4 regions of the Rhodococcus sp. IEGM 1408 genome follow, and region 1 is predicted to be linked to each of the others. Evidence: riboswitches for the same ligand, from Rfam matches in the RefSeq annotation. Region 1 holds a riboswitch; each other region holds the start of a gene.
The links. Region 1 has a riboswitch for cobalamin ahead of R4P08_RS11860 (ABC transporter substrate-binding protein). Riboswitches for the same ligand answer to the same signal wherever they lie in the genome.

Region 1 (3,964 bases):
GTCGCCGGGGCGGCGGTCATCGGCCGCGTCCCCGTCGCAGGAGGAGCCCGACGAAGGCCGGGACGCCGATGAGCGCGGTCGCCACCCCGATCGGCAACTCCTGGGGCGCGATCACGGTGCGGGAGGCGGCATCGATCCACACGACAAAGACGGCGCCCATCAGCGCCGCGGTCGGGACGAGGACCCGGTGCCGGCCGCCGACCAGGGCCCGGGCGGCGTGCGGGAGCACCAGCCCCACGAACCCGATCGCCCCGCAGGTGCTCACGATGACGGCCGTGACGAGCGCGGTCACCACCATGAGCACCAGCCGGGTGCGGGCCACGTTGACGCCGAGAGTGGCCGCGGCGTCCTGGCCGAAGGTGAACGCGTCGAGGCTGGAGGTGTGCAGCAGGCACGCCACGAGCCCGAGCAGGACCACGACCCCGCACACCACCACGTCCGACCACCGGACGGAGGCCAGCGAGCCCAGCAGCCAGAACAGCACCCCGCGGGTCTGCTCGGCGTCGGCGGCGATGTAGACGACGAACGAGGTCACCGCGGAGAACAGCTGGGTCGCAGCGACCCCCGCCAGCACCACCCGGTCGGTGGTCCCGCCGGAGGCGAAGGCCAGGACCAGCACGAACCCGAACGCGGTCAGCGCTCCGACGAACGCCCCCGTGGTGAGCCCGAACGCGCCCGCGCCGACGCCGAGCACCACCACGAGCACCGCCCCGGTCGACGCCCCTGAGGAGATGCCGAGGATGTACGGGTCGGCCAGGGGGTTGCGCAGCAGCGACTGCAGGATCACGCCGCACAGCGCGAGCCCGGCCCCGGCCAGGGCGGCCATCAGGGTGCGTGGCAGTCGCAGGTTCCAGATGATCCCCTCCTGGATACGCGTGAGCCCGGAGTCGGAACCCGTGAGTCGGGCCAGGGCGGACTGGAGGACGTCGGCGCTGGTGAGTCCGGACGGACCGATGGTGATGACGAGCGCCGTCGACACGGTCAGCAGCCCCAGGCCGCCGAGCCACAGGGTGACCAGCGCGGTCGGTCGGCGCAGGGGCGGTTGCCGGTGCGGTGACGCCGGGGCCCCCGTGGCGGTGGGCCTCTCGGGTGCGAGGGTCATCGGGTCAGTTGGCCGGGTCCGGGGCGCTGGCCGGGCCCGGTTCGCTGAGGCCCGGCTCGGTGCGGCCCGGAGTGAGGAGTCCCAGCGCGGTGAGACCCGCCGCGACGGTCTCCACCCCGTAGACCGTGCGGAGCGAGGGGTTCATCTCGGCGCCGGTGACGTCGATGTACCGCCTCTCCCGGACCGCCGTCATCTCCCGGGTGACGGGGTTGGACTCAAGGTAGGCGATCTTGGCGCCGGCGGTCTCGGCGGTCTGGCTCTTCCGGGTCAGGTCTCCCACGACGATCACGTCGGGGTCGCGCTCGGCCACGACCTCCCAGCTGATCTGCGGCCACTCCTGGGTGGTGTCGTCGAAGACGTTCTCCAGGCCCAGGGTGGTCGAGATGAGGCCGGGGGCGCCGCAACAACCGGCCAGGTACGGGGACTCGGAATTGGCGAACCAGTACATCGCGGAGAGCCCGCTGGCATCGACGCTCGCCCCGGCCGCCTCGAGCCGCCGCTGCAGGTCCGCCACCAGCTCGTCCCCGGCCTGTTCCACGTCGAAGATCCGCGCGAGCTCGGCGATCTCGCGGTACAGCAGGGACGCGGTGTAGGGGGTCTCGCGGACCCCGTCCCCGGAATCGGCGACCTTGCCCACGCAGTCGGCCGGGGACAGGTAGGTGCCCACGCCGAGCTCGTGGAACTGCGCGCGTCCCGCGACCCCGCCCTCGCCGAGGGTGCTGCCGAAGGAGGCCGTGACGAAGTCCGGCTCCACGTCGAGGACGGCCTCCCACGACGGCGCGTTGTCGGCCAGGCGGGGGATCGACCTGTTCACCTCGGCGAACTCGGGCAGGACCGGGTCGGTCCAGGCCGCGGTGCCGACCATCCGGTCGCCGAGGCCGAGGGCGAACAGGATCTCGGTGGAGCCCTGGTTGAGCGAGACGACCCGCTCGGGCGGGGCCTCGACCGACACCTGCTCCCCGCAGTTCTCGATCGGGTCGGCGCCCGGGCCGGCGGTCGCGGACGGGTCGTGGGCTGTACAGGAGGTCAGGGCGAGAAGGGTGACGCCGGCGAGGGCGAGCAGGGCGGAAGAACGCATGAGTGTGCTCCGAGGTCGCGGGCCTGGAACGCGAAGCCCGGTGATGACCCGGCGGTTGTCACCGCGAGGGCCAGCCGGTATTCGGACTCGGGATCACCTGGACGGAGCGCCTTCCCAGACCATGCGGCCCAGTGGCATCGTGCCCCGCCATCACCCTCACCGCTGCGCGTCAGTTCCGGATTCGCACCGGATTCCCGCGACCCTTCGGTCTCGCTGGCGATCACAAGGTAACACGGGGGGCGGGGTCAGTACGCCAGCCCCATCCGCAGCGCGCCCACGGCCTCCGACAGCGCGGCCCTGGCGGCCGGGGCGGCGCCGACGGCGTTGACAAAGGGGTGGACCAACGTCTCGTGGCGGCGCAGCGAGACCTTGACCCCGGCGTCGGCCAGCTTCCGGGCGTAGGCCTCACCCTCGTCGCGGAGCGGGTCGAAGCCGCCGGTGGCGACGTGCGCAGGTGGCAGGCCGGAGAAGTCCTCGGCCAGCAGCGGGGAGGCGCGCGGGTCGAGCCGGTCGTCGTCGGAACGCAGGTAGGTGTTCTCGTAGAAGTCCATGTTCTTGGCGGTCAGGAAGAAGCCCTCGCCGAACAGTTCGAACGAGCGCGTCCGGGCGGACATGTTGGTGGCGGGGACGAACAGCAGTTGGAAGGCGGGCGTCTTCTCGCCGGCGTCGCGGGTCTGCTGGCACACGACCGCGGCGAGGTTGCCCCCGGCGCTGTCCCCTCCCACCGCGATCCGCTCCGGATCGACGCCGAGCGTCGCGGCGTTGTCGCGGACGTATCGGAAGGAGGCCACGGCGTCGTCGACGGCGGTGGGGAAGAGGAACTCGGGGGCCATCCGGTAGTCCACGCTCAGGACCTTGAGGCCGCCCGTGCGGGCGATGTAGCGGCAGGTCGCGTCGTGGGAGTCGATGCTGCCGAGGACCCACCCGCCACCGTGGAAGAAGATCAACATCGGTAGAGGTTCATCGCCGTGGACGGGCGAGTACAGGCGGGCGGGCAGGTCGGCGCGGGCGGGATCGTCACCCGCGAGGGGGAGGACCAGGTCCTTGACGACGGCGAGGTCGATCCCGTCGCCCGAGACGGTGAACGCCGACCGCTCGACCGTCCGACGGGCCTGGGCGAGTGGCATGTCCTCGTACTCGCCCTCCGAGAGCCGGGACATCACCCGGAGCCCGGCCTGGAAGTGCGGATCCAACGCCTGGCCGTCGATCCGCCGCGGGGCGCCGGCAGCCAACTGGATCAACCGGCCGGGCAGTGCGCCGGAGGCGGTCATCGCGGCTTTGGTGAGGCGGTCGGCGATCGAGGGCGTGAAATCCCGGTGTCCGGACATTGGAGAGCGCATCGCCACATTGTGCCGGGAATCAAGAGGATGATCGACTGAACGGACTAAGGAGCAGGTCATGCGTTCAGATTCTGGCGAAGTGGTCCGGGTCGAAGACCTGGTCAAGACGTTCGGAGCCACCCGCGCGCTCGACGGACTCGAGCTGGAGGTGCGCCGGGGCGAGGTACACGGCTTCCTCGGGCCCAACGGTTCGGGCAAATCCACCACCATCAGGATCCTGCTGGGGCTCATGCGAGCGGATTCGGGCCGGGTCACGCTGTTCGGCGGTGATCCGTGGCGGGACGCGGTCGACCTCCACGCCCGGTTGGCGTATGTGCCGGGGGAGGTCACGCTGTGGCCCCGTCTGAGCGGGGGCCAGTGCATCGACATCCTGGGGCGCGCACTGGGCGGGCTCGACCCGGCCCGTCGCGACCAGCTGATGGAGCGCTTCCGCCTGGACCCCAC
Region 2 (3,964 bases), on a different contig from region 1:
GCGGACGCCCTCGATCCGCAGGACCTCGGCGGCGGTGAGCAGTCCCTCCGCCAGTGGGGTCCGTCCGCCCGCCGGGAGTGCCGAAAGGCGGGTGGCCGCGATGTCGACCGAGGAGGTGGGCGGCAGGGCCACGTGCGCGCCGGACCCGCGGAAGGTCACCATTCCAACCTTGTCGCGGCGGCGGTAGGCGTCCAGCAGGAGGGAGAGGATCGCGGTCTTGACCTGCTCCATCCGGGTGCGGGCGGCCATGGATCCCGAGGCGTCCACGCAGAACAGCACGAGGTTGGACTCCCGGCCCTCGCGCACGGCCGAGCGCAGGTCCTCGGCGGCCAGCCGGAGCCGACCACCGCCGCGACCGGCCTCGCGACCCCGGGCGGCCTGCTGCGGCGCGGCCGACCGGATCGTCGCGGGCAGGTGCAGGTCGGACCCGGTGAACGCGCCCGCGCCGATGCGCCGGCCGGTGGTGGTCACCGCCCGGGAGCGCCGGCCGGCCGCGCCGTGACCGGTGCCGGTGACGGCGAGCAGGCGGGTCCGGTACGGCTCCGAGGCCGCGGTGACCGTGCCGGGCTCGGGCCGGGTGGGCCCGGGGGCGTCGGGCTGGGAGGCGTCGCCGGCCTGATCTGCGCCGTCGGCAACCTCGTCACCGGCCTCAATGCCTGTCTCGTCCGCAGAGTCGCGGTCGTACTCGGCCTGGCGGCCAGCGTCATCGCTCGCCTGATCGGCCGAGGCCTGCGCCGGGGTCGACTCTGCGCCGGGGGCGTCTGCCGGGGCGGACTCGGCATCCGTAGTGTCTGCCAGCGCGGACGCGTCTGCGGACTCAGACTGATCGGCGTCCTCGGCCGGCGCGGTCTCGTCCCGGGGGTCGGGGTCGGGATGGGGCTCGTCGTCGTCGCCCAGGAGCCGTTCCAACAGGTCCTCGTCGAGCCCCGGCGCATCGAACGGGGCGCGTCGCCGGCGGTGCGGCAGCGCCATGCGCGCGGCGACGCGGATGTCCTCGCGGGTGATCCGGGTCCGGCCCTGCCAGGCGGCGTGGGCGGCGGCGGTGCGGGCGGTGACGATGTCGGCGCGCATGCCGTCCACGTCGAAGCCCGCGCACACCCGGGCGATGGTGGTCAGCGCCCAGGGGGTCAGGCTCACCCGGCCGAGCACGCGACGCGCGGCGGCGATCCGTTCGCGCAGCGCGCGCTCGTCGGCGGCGTGGTCGGCGGCGAACCCCGCGGGGTCGGCTTCGAAGGCGATCCGGCGGCGCACCACCTCGGCCCGCAGGACGGGGTCGCGTGGCGCGGCCACCTCCACGGTCAGGCCGAAGCGGTCAAGGAGCTGTGGCCGGAGCTCACCCTCCTCGGGGTTCATGGTGCCGATCAGCACGAAGCGCGCGGCGTGCTCCACCGAGATGCCGTCGCGCTCCACGGTCACCCGCCCCATCGCGGCGGCGTCGAGCAGCAGGTCCACCACATGGTCGTGGAGCAGGTTGACCTCGTCCACGTAGAGCAGTCCGCGGTGCGCGCGGGCGAGCAGTCCCGGCTGGAACACCGTCACGCCGGCGGCGAGCGCACTCTCCAGGTGTAGTGATCCGGTGATGCGGTCCTCGGACACCCCGATCGGCAACTCGACCAGGCGGACCGGCCGCCGCTCGGTGGGTGCGTCGTGGGGGATCAGTCCGTCCGGCGTCTCAGAACCGCCGTCGTCGGGTGCGGAGGAGAAGCGGTCGCCGGTGACGACCTCGATCTCCGGCAGGATCCCGGCGAGGGCGCGGACCATCGTGGACTTGGCCGTGCCCTTCTCGCCGCGGATCAGTACGCCGCCGACCGACGGGGACACCGCGGTCAGGGTCAGGGCCAGCGCCATGTCGTCGGAACCGACGACAGCGCTGAAGGGGTAATGCTGTGGCATGGGGGCTCCCGCTCTCGTCTGCCAGGTGCGGTCAGCGCGAGGCCGGTCTCCGGACTTCCCGGCTCATCTCGGGCGATCGCGCTGGGCGCGGACGCCTGAGAGGCCGGGTTACCGTAGCGGGCCCTGTGCCGGATTCTCACCGGCTTCCCAGATTCTCCCCTCCGCCCCGCCTCGGGCGGGTCGTGGGGCACCTCGTGCTGTTGGGGTGAAGTTGTTGTGCACGGCCGAGGCTAGCCCAACGGGCTGACCCGGGGCGCCGCAGGTGTCGCGGTAGGGTTCCGCGTCATGAACGCACGGGTGGTGGTCGTCGGCATCGGCGGCGACGGGTGGGCGGGGCTCGACGAGGCCCGCCGTCGTGCCGTTCTGGGCGCCGAGGTGTTGCTCGGCGGGGAGCGTCATCTGGCGATGGTTCCGGGCGATGTGACGGCCGAACGCGTGCCGTGGCCGCGGCCGCTGCGGGACGGATTGCCGGCCGTGCTCGAGCAGTGGGCCGGGCGATCGATCGTGGCCCTGGCCTCGGGCGATCCGCTGGTCGCCGGGGTCGGCACCACCCTGATCGGTGTGCTCGGCGCGGACGCGGTGGAGGTGCTCCCGGCGGTGTCCTCGGTCGCCCTGGCCCGCGCCCGGATGCGGTGGCCGGCCGAGTCCGTGGCGGTGCTGCGCGACCACCGCACGCTCCTTCGCGAACTCGCGCCGGGGCGGCGTCTGTTGGTGCTGAGCGCCGACCGACACACGCCTTCGGAGGCCGCCGCGACGCTTGTCGGCGCCGGATTCGGGGGGAGCGCGCTCACTGTCCTCTCCGATCTGGGGAGCCCGTCGGAGGCGCGCGAGACCTGCGCGGCGCACGACTGGGCGCCCGGTCGTCAGGCCCCCGCCCTGCACGTTCTGGCCGTCGACTGCCTGGCAGATGCCACCGCCCGGCCGCTCGGGCTGGCGCCCGGTTTGCCCGACGATGCCTTTGAGAACGACGGCCAGCTCACCCGCCGTGACCTACGTGCCTCGGCCCTGTCCCGCCTCGCGCCGTCGGCCGGTGAGCTGCTGTGGGATGTGGGCGCCGGCGCCGGGTCGGTGGGCATCGAGTGGATGCGCGCGCACCCGTCGTGTCGGGCTGTCGCTGTGGAGGCCGATCCCGGGCGGGCCGCGCGGATCGAGCGCAATGCGGCCGCGCTCGGCGTGCCCGCGCTGGAGGTCGTCCACGGCCGGGCGCCCCAGGCTCTGGACGGTCTGCCGCGGCCGGACGCGGTGTTCATCGGTGGGGGCGGCACCGCTCCTGGCCTGCTGAGACAGTGCTGGGAAGCACTTCGTCCCGGCGGACGGCTGGTCGCGCATGCGGTGACCCTGGAGACCGAGCGCCTGGTGGTCGACGCCCGCGCCGAATTCGGCGGGGAGCTGACCAGGATCCAGGTCGAGCACGCCGACTCGATCGGCCGGTTCACCGGCTGGGCGCCAGCGCGGGCCGTGGTGCAGTGGGCGGCCGTGAAGCCCTTCGTCGCTGCGGCTGATACTTCGGAAACAGGGGAGAGCTCGTGACCGTTCACTTCGTGGGAGCCGGCCCCGGCGCCGCTGACCTGCTGACGCTGCGCGCGGCTGCGGCGCTTGCCGCCGCCGACGTGTGCCTGTACGCGGGGACGTATCTCGACGACGGGGTGCTCGACCACTGCCGACCCGAGGCCCGGTTGGTGGACACCCAGCATCTGGATCTGGACGGGATCATCGCCGAGATCGTCGCCGCCCGCTCCGAGGGGCTCGAGGTGGTCCGGCTGTGTTCGGGTGACCCGTCGCTGTACTCGGCGCTCGCCGAGCAGACTCGCCGCCTCGACGCGGCCGGCGTGCCGTGGGATGTGGTCCCGGGCGTTCCCGCCTATGCGGCTGCTGCCGCCGAGCTGGGCGTCGAACTAACGGTTCCCGAGGTAGTGCAGTCGGTGGTGCTCACAAGAGTCCAGGACCGATCCACCGTGATGCCGTCGACGGAGTCCCTGGAGAACTTCGCCGCCACCGGCGCCACACTGGTCCTGCACCTGGCGATCACCCGCACCCGAGAACTCGCCGGGCGACTGATCCCCACGCATGG
Region 3 (3,964 bases), on a different contig from region 1:
CAGCCGGGCGTCGGGGCGGCAGTGGTCGAGCACTCCCTCGTCGAGATACGTACCCGCGTACAGGCAGACGTCCGCGGTCCGAAGCGCCTCCACCGCACGCAGCGTGAGCAGGTCGGCGGCGCCGGGGCCGGCTCCGACGAAGTGAATGGTCACGAGGTCTCCTCCATCGGCTCCGAAAAGGGCTTGACTGCAGCCCACTGCACCACAGCCCGCGCGGGGGCCCAGCCGGTGAACCTGCCGATCGAGTCGGCCCGCTCGCCCTGCAGCCGGGTCAGTTCGCCGCCGAACTCGGCGCGGGCGTCCACGAGTACTCGCTCGGTCTCTAGCGTCACCGCGTGGGCGACCAGCCTGCCACCGGGACGCACCGCGTCCCAACACTGCCGCAGCAGTCCCGACGCGGTGCTGCCGCCGCCGACGAAGACGGCATCGGGATCCGGGAGCCCGTCGAGAGCCTGCGGCGCCCAGCCGTGGACGAGCTCCAGAGAGGGAACCCCCAGCGTGCGGGCGTTGCGCTCGATGCGCGACGCCCGCTCGGGATCAGCCTCGACCGCGATCGTCCGGCAAGACGGATGCACCCGCATCCACTCGATGCCCACCGACCCGGCGCCCGCGCCCACGTCCCACAGCAATTCACCGGCAGAGGGCGCGAGCCGGGACAGGGCGGAAGCCCGCAGATCCCGGCGGGTCAGTTGGCCATCGTTCTCGAAGGCGTCATCGGGCAGGCCCGGGGCCAGGCCGAGCGGGCGCGCGGAGGCGCCGGCCACGCACTCAACGGCCAGAACGTGCAGGGCAGGCGCCTCGCGACCCGGCTCCCAGTCTCGCGCCCGGCAGCTCGTGCGCGCCTCCGACGGGCTCCCAAGATCGGAGAGCACGGTCAGCGCGCTCCCCCCGAAGCCCGCGCCGGTCAGCATCGAGGCGACCTCCGAAGGGGTGTACCGGTCGGCCGAGAGCACGAGCAGACGACGCCCTGGCGCCAACTCGCGGGCGAGGACCCGGTGGTCGCGCACCACTGCCACCGTGGCGGCAGGCCACCGCATCCGGGCACGGCCCAGCGCGACCGAAGACACCGCCGGCAGCACCTCCACCGCCTCCGCACCGAGCAGGTCGATCAGCGTCGTTGCCACCCCCGCCACCAGCGGATCACCTGAGGCCAGGGCGACAATCGACCGCCCGCGGAACCGCTCGAGAACCTCGGGAAACCCGGCCCGCAGCGGCCGCGGCCAGGGCACGCGCTCGGCCGCCACGTCACCTGGAACCAGCGCCAGATGACGCTCCCCGCCCAGCAGCACGTCGGCCTCGCGGACGGTGCGACGGCGCGCCTCGTCGAGCCCCGCCCAGCCGTCACCGCCGATCCCCACCACGACCACCCGTGCGTTCATGACGCGGAACCCTACCGCCGAGCCCCGCCGCCCAGATCCCCAGGACGCTGAGTAGTCTCGAAACTGAACCACAACTTCACCCCAACAGCACGAGGTGTCCCACGGCCGCTCCGGCGGCCGGAGGGGAGAATCTGGGAAGCCGGTGAGAATCCGGCACAGGGCCCGCTACGGTAACCCGCGCCTTCGACGCCAGCGCCGAATGAGCCGGGAAGTCCGGGAGACCGGCCTCGCGCTGACTAGTCTGGCAGACGAGAGCGGGAGCCCCCATGCCACAGCACTACCCCTTCAGCGCCGTCGTCGGTTCCGGCGACATGGCGCTGGCGTTGGCCCTCACCGCGGTCTCGCCGTCGGTCGGCGGCGTGCTGATCCGCGGCGAGAAGGGCACCGCCAAGTCCACCATGGTCCGCGCCCTCGCCGGTATCCTGCCGCAGATCGAGGTCGTGACCGGCGACAGGTTCTCCAGCGCGCCGGACGACCGCGGCACCGACACCCCGGACGGGCCCCTACCGCTGGACGCGCCGACCGAGCGCCGGCCGGTCCGCCTGGTAGAACTGCCGCTCGGCGCGACCGAGGACCGCATCGCCGGGTCCCTGCACTTGGAGAAGGCCCTGAGCGAGGGCGTCACCGCGTTCGAGCCGGGCCTGCTGGCCCGTGCGCACCGCGGAATCCTCTACGTGGACGAGGTCAACCTGCTCCACGACCACGTGGTGGACCAGCTCCTCGACGCCGCCGCCATGGGCCGGGTCACCGTGGAGCGCGACGGGGTGTCCGTGGAGCACGCGGCGCGCTTCGTCCTGATCGGCACCATGAACCCGGAGGAGGGCGAGCTCCGGCCCCAGCTGCTCGACCGCTTCGGCCTCACCGTCGAGGTGGCAGCCCCGCGCGATCCATCGCTGCGGGCGAAGGTGATCCGCCGCCGGGTCGCCTTCGATTCCGACCCCGAGGGCTTCTGCGCCACCTATGCGGCCGACGAGCAGGCCCTGCGCGAGCAGATCGTCGCCGCCCGGGAGCGCGTGGGCGGCATCGAGCCCACCGACTGGGCGCTGAACAAGATCGCTACCGTCTGCGCGGGCTTCGACGTCGACGGCATGCGCGCCGACATCGTCACCGCGCGAACGGCCGCTGCCCACGCGGCGTGGGAGGGCCGGGACCGGATCACGCGCGCCGACATCCGCGTCGCCGCGCGGATGGCGCTCCCCCACCGCCGGCGGCGCGCGCCGTTCGACGCCCCGGGCCTGGACGAGGAGCTCCTCGACCGGCTCCTGGGGGACGACGACGAGCCCGATCCGCGCGACGGCGGGCCCGGCACGGATGGCCCAGAAGGCGACCAGGGCGACGACGACCACACGGGCGACCACTCGGCCGGCCCGCAGGACGCCGGCTCCGGCGCGTCAGCCGACACCGGCGACGCCGGAGACACCGAGGGCCACGAGCCCCCGCCCGGGGACAACGCGCCCACGGCACCCGAGCAGTCAGACCCCCACTCCGGCAGCGGGCCGGAGCAGGGAGACCGCACCAACACCAACACCGACGCCGACGACCCGCGGCCCGACGGCGACGGGGCCGAGCAGGACGGCGGGGTCGAGAAGGACGGCAAGGCTGGCGGCGCCGCGACCGCTCCGGGAACGGTGGCGGCGGCCTCTGCGCCGTACCGCACACGAATGCTGACCGTCACCGGGACGGGAAACGGGGTCTCCGGCCGCCGGTCCCGCGCGATCACGACCACCGGCCGGCGCACCGGCTCAGGCGGGTTCACCGGCTCCGACGTGCACCTGCCCGCCACGATCCGCGCCGCCGCGCCCCGGCAGGCCGCCCGGGGTCGCAAGGGTGGCCGCGACGGGGGGCGACTGCTCCTGAACTCCCGTGACCTGCGCTCGGCGGTCCGCGAGGGCCGGGAGGCGAACCTGGTGCTCTTCTGCGTGGACGCCTCGGGATCCATGGCCGCGCGCACCCGCATGGAGCAGGTCAAGACCGCCATCCTCTCCCTGCTGCTGGACGCCTACCGCCGACGCGACAAAGTGGGCCTGGTGACCTTCCGCGGGTCCGGCGCGCAGGTGGCACTGCCGCCCACCTCCTCAGTGGACGTGGCCGCCGCCCGCCTGGCAGAGCTGCCCGCCGGGGGCCGGACCCCACTGGCGGAGGGGCTGCTCACCGCCGCCGAGGTGCTACGCATCGAGAGGGTCCGCGATCCGCAGCGGCGACCCCTCGTCGTCGTCGTCACCGACGGCCGGGCCACCCACGGCCGCGACGCCCTCGCCCGGTCCCGCGCCGCGGCGGCCGGGCTGGCCTCCCTGGGCGTGGCGTCGGTGGTGGTGGACTGCGAGACCGGCCGGTTCCGCATGGGCCTGGCCTCCGAGCTCGCCACCCACCTGGGCGCCGAACACATCCCCCTGGGCGAGGTGACGGCCGAGGGCCTCACCGACACCGTCCGCGCCCGCACCGATTACACCAACGCAGGGACACGCGGTCCGGCACGAGACGACTCCGCACGAGACGAACCGACGCGACCCGAGGGAGAGGTGGCCTGATGCCCAAGGGACAGCCGGAGATCGTGCCCGACGACGGGCTGAGCACCAGGCAACGCC
Region 4 (3,964 bases), on a different contig from region 1:
TCCCGTCCGGCCGCGAGGTGCTCGGCCAGGCGCTGCGCGGCGCGGTCGTAGAAGTCCGCGATCGCTCCCGCGTACCCGCCGGGGTGGTCGGTGAGGCCGGTAGTCACCGGGTACTCCAGCACCTCCTCGACCGCACCGGCGGGGATGAGGTCGGCGGCGATCCGCCTGGCGTTGGAGGCCTTGCCGCGGCCGGCGTGATAGGCCACCACGTCGGCGGCTCCGATCAGGCGGGCCGCCTTGAGGGTGATCAGCTCGGGGTCGCCGGGTCCCACGCCGATGCCGAACAGCCGGCCCAGCCTGTCGCCGACTGCTGCGCCCGCCGGACCGGTACTCACTCGGCCACCTGCGCCAGAGCGTTGACCGCCGACGCCGTCATCGCGGATCCGCCGCGTCGGCCGTGGACGGTGACAAACGGGATGTCGATACCGTGGTCGTCTGCCAGGGCGGCCAGCGCTGCCTTGGATTCCGCGGCGCCGATGAACCCGACAGGGCACCCGACGATCGCGGCGGGCCGGGGCGCGCCGTCGAGCAGCATCTCTAGCAGGTGGAACAGGGCGGTGGGGGCGTTGCCGATCGCCACCACGGCGCCGTCCAGGCGGTCACCCCACAGCGAGAGGGCGGCGGCGGAGCGGGTCGTGCCCATCCGTCGGGCCAGCTCGGGGACGGCCGGATCGCTTAGCAGACACACCACGTCGTTGTCCCGGGAGAGCCTGGCCCGGGTGATGCCGGAGGCGATCATGTGGGCGTCGCAGAGGATCGGCGACCCGGCGTCGAGCGCGGACCGAGCGGCACCGACCAGCCCAGGATGGACCTGCAGGTCGTTCACGAGGTCGGTCTGTCCGGTGCCGTGCACCATCCGGACGGCGAGCCGCTCGGCGTCCGGCGGGATCCGGGACAGGTCGGTCTCTCGCCGGATCGTGGCGAACGAGTCGAGGTAGATCGCCGGCCCGTCGTCGACGTAGTCGTATCGGCGCGGGGGCCGGTGAGCAGCAGGCATGGAGTCCTCCTCGGGGTTCTCGCCCCGGTCAGAAGTCACAGGCGGCGCGGCAGGAAGCGCGCCGATCCCGCGGCCAGTTTCTGGCTTGTCGACCCGCATGTCGGGCCTCACAGTGGCGGAACCGCCCCGGACTCGCACCGGGTTCCTCACCGTGGGACAGCAGGTATCCTACGCGCGCACGATGAGCACGCCACGCCACGGGGTGACCACGAGCTCGTCCGGAGCCGGGTCGGTGAGCCGGGCGATCAGCGCGCGGTCGAGGATCCCGTCCGGTGCCTCGACGTGCTCGAGCGGTCCTGTCGAGCCGGGAACCGGCCCGTACGGCAGGGCGGGTGAGGGGCTCGGGACCCGACCGTCGCCCGGGCGTGGGGCGACGAGGGGCTCGGAAAGTTCCCGCACGTGCCAGGGGGCATCGGGGCCGTCGCCGCGGGCGCGGGCGAACTCGCGCGCCAGGCCGAGCAGATGGTCGGCGGCCTCGTCGACGGGCACCACCCTGGACCAGTGCTCGCCCACCCGAAGTTGCACGGTGTCGGAATCGAGCACCGCGAGCCCCAGATCGGCGGCACGGTCCACGAGATCGCCGCGGCCGTCGTCGAGGACGAACAGGAAGCGACCCGACAGCCCGGCCAGTCCGGGATCCGCGCGGAGCCCGGCGTCGAGGCGCTCGGTCACCGGGCGCAGGTCCGCCCGACCGCCCGACAGCCCGGTGAGGGGGGAGACGAGAATGTTCCGGACGAGGTCGTGCGTCGGCGCGGGTAGCAGGCCGGTGGCGGCGATCGCGGAGATGACCCGGGTGTCGAGTTGCCCGTCCGGCCCGGTCGGCAGGGCACGCAGTTGCAGGTTCGCGCGGGCGGTGACGTGCACGTCGTCGTCGCCGTATCGCGCCGCGACCCCGTGCAGCGCGGCGAGGGCCGTCGGCGATATGCGCCCGCCGGGCACGCGCAGCCGCACCAGGGCGCCGTCGTCCGCGGGCCAGGGGCGCAGCACTCCCGGGCACATGTCCGTGCGGGTGCGGCGGGTCGGTTGGCTGGCACTCACGGACACAGTGTGGCAGCCGGGCGTGGTCGGGGTCGCGGTGAGTCGACGCCCGAGCGCCGCCGGAGTCCCGGGGCCGGATAGGCTCGCCGGTGCCGTGGTGCTCGGGAAGCCGGAGGAGAAGCCGGCGCGGCCCTCGCCACTGTAGTCGCGGAGCCATGCACTCCGAGCCGTCCCCGAACTGGCCGGAGGAACCGGGTACCTCACCCGGGGACATCGAGCATGGCGTCGACGCGAAAGCCAGGAGACCGGCCACGGCGACATGTTCCACGAGGTTTTGGAGAAGAACATGCGCCATGACCGGCGTTCGGCGTCCCCTGATGACGCCTCGGCACCACCACAGGCACCACGCATCACCCTGCTGTCCACCTCGGACACGGATCTGCTGTCCGCGCGGGCCTCGCGCGCCGAGTGGACGCTCGGCAACCCGTCCCGGATCGACGTCGAGGAGGACCTGCCCGGTCTGCTCGCCGGCGCCGACCTGGTGGTGGTCCGGATCCTCGGTTCGCGGCGGTCGTGGGAGTCCGGGTTCGCCGCGGTCCTGGCCTCGGGGAGGCCGGTGGTGGTCCTGGGCGGCGAGCAGACCCCGGACGCCGACCTGATGGAGCTGTCCACGGTGCCGATCGGTATCGCGGCCGAGGCGCACCGCTACCTCGCCGAGGGTGGGGAACGGAACTTCGCCCAGCTCCACGCCTTCCTCTCGGACACCGTGCTGCTCACCGGTGCCGGCTTCGAGCCGCCGGAGAGCGTGCCGGTGTGGGGGGTGCCGCCGCGCCCGGGAGCCGACGGCCACGGCGCGGGCGACGGCGCGGGCCTGGGCGCGGGGAACGACCAGAACGACCGGATCGACGAGGACAACGCCGGCGACCGCGACGACTCCCGCCCCCGCGTGGGAGTGCTCTACTACCGAGCCCACGAGGTCAGCGGCAACTCCGAGTTCGCGCACGCGCTCGCCGACGCGATCGACGCCACCGGGCACGCCGTGGGAGTGCCGGTCTTCGCCGGATCGCTGCGCTCGGCGCCCGACGAGCTGTTCGACGCGCTCGGCACGCTCGACGCCCTGGTCGTCACCGTGCTGGCCGCCGGCGGCACCACTCCGGGCGCGGTGAGCGCGGGTGGCGAGGACGAGACCTGGGACGTGACGCGCATCGCCGCCCTGGACATCCCCGTCCTGCAGGGCCTGTGCCTGACCTGGAGCCGGGAGGACTGGGCGGCCTCCGACGACGGCGTGAACCCGCTGGACTCGGCCAACCAGATCGCCATCCCGGAGTTCGACGGCCGGATCATCACCGCACCGTTCTCGTTCAAGGAGATCGACGTCGACGGCCTGCCCCGCTACGTGGCCGACCCCGAGCGGTGCGCGCGCGTCGCCGGGATCGCCGTGGCCCACGCGCGGCTTCGCCACGTGGCGCCCGCCGACCGCCGGGTCGCGCTGGTCCTGTCGGCCTACCCGACCAAGCACTCCCGCATCGGCAACGCCGTCGGCCTGGACACCCCGGTCTCGACCATCCGCCTGCTGCGCCGGTTGCGCGACGAGGGCTACGACCTGGGCCCGGACGACGGCCCCATCGCCCGGTTCCTGGACACCGCCAGGGACTACGCCGACGACACCGGGTTCGCCGACGACACCGCCGCCGGCGACGCCCTCATCCACGCGCTCATCGCCGCGGGCGGTCAGGACGAGGAGTGGCTCACCAGCGCCCAGCTCACCGACAGTCACGTGCGGATCTCCACCGAGGACTACCTGCGCTGGACCACGGACCTGCCCGAGACGCTGCGCGCGGAGATGGTCGAGGCGTGGGGGCCGGCGCCGGGCGAGCTGTTCGTCAACGACGCCGGCGAGATCGTCCTGGCCACCATCCAGGCCGGCAATGTCGTCCTATTGATCCAGCCGCCCCGCGGCTTCGGTGAGAACCCGGTCGCGATCTACCA

Region 2: another riboswitch for cobalamin. It lies ahead of R4P08_RS17995 (VWA domain-containing protein); the one in region 1 lies ahead of R4P08_RS11860 (ABC transporter substrate-binding protein).
Region 3: another riboswitch for cobalamin. It lies ahead of R4P08_RS17215 (VWA domain-containing protein); the one in region 1 lies ahead of R4P08_RS11860 (ABC transporter substrate-binding protein).
Region 4: another riboswitch for cobalamin. It lies ahead of cobN (cobaltochelatase subunit CobN); the one in region 1 lies ahead of R4P08_RS11860 (ABC transporter substrate-binding protein).

The regions. Positions count from the first base shown of each region.
Region 1 covers NZ_JAWLRW010000006.1:260,728-264,691, reverse strand. The annotation lists gene R4P08_RS11870 (ABC transporter ATP-binding protein) at 1-20, opposite strand, end outside; gene R4P08_RS11865 (FecCD family ABC transporter permease) at 17-1,102, opposite strand; gene R4P08_RS11860 (ABC transporter substrate-binding protein) at 1,107-2,180, opposite strand; cobalamin riboswitch at 2,235-2,413, opposite strand; gene R4P08_RS11855 (alpha/beta hydrolase) at 2,426-3,520, opposite strand; gene R4P08_RS11850 (ABC transporter ATP-binding protein) at 3,579-3,964, shown strand, end outside.
Region 2 covers NZ_JAWLRW010000021.1:11,088-15,051, forward strand. The annotation lists gene R4P08_RS17995 (VWA domain-containing protein) at 1-1,893, opposite strand, end outside; cobalamin riboswitch at 1,916-2,103, opposite strand; gene cbiT (precorrin-6Y C5,15-methyltransferase (decarboxylating) subunit CbiT) at 2,179-3,423, shown strand; gene R4P08_RS18005 (cobalt-precorrin-4/precorrin-4 C(11)-methyltransferase) at 3,420-3,964, shown strand, end outside.
Region 3 covers NZ_JAWLRW010000015.1:36,580-40,543, reverse strand. The annotation lists gene R4P08_RS17225 (cobalt-precorrin-4/precorrin-4 C(11)-methyltransferase) at 1-153, opposite strand, end outside; gene cbiT (precorrin-6Y C5,15-methyltransferase (decarboxylating) subunit CbiT) at 150-1,379, opposite strand; cobalamin riboswitch at 1,455-1,624, shown strand; gene R4P08_RS17215 (VWA domain-containing protein) at 1,646-3,907, shown strand; gene cobO (cob(I)yrinic acid a,c-diamide adenosyltransferase) at 3,907-3,964, shown strand, end outside.
Region 4 covers NZ_JAWLRW010000015.1:43,058-47,021, forward strand. The annotation lists gene R4P08_RS17235 (precorrin-2 C(20)-methyltransferase) at 1-335, opposite strand, end outside; gene R4P08_RS17240 (precorrin-8X methylmutase) at 332-997, opposite strand; cobalamin riboswitch at 1,051-1,166, opposite strand; gene R4P08_RS17245 (nitrite reductase) at 1,166-2,035, opposite strand; cobalamin riboswitch at 2,114-2,304, shown strand; gene cobN (cobaltochelatase subunit CobN) at 2,322-3,964, shown strand, end outside.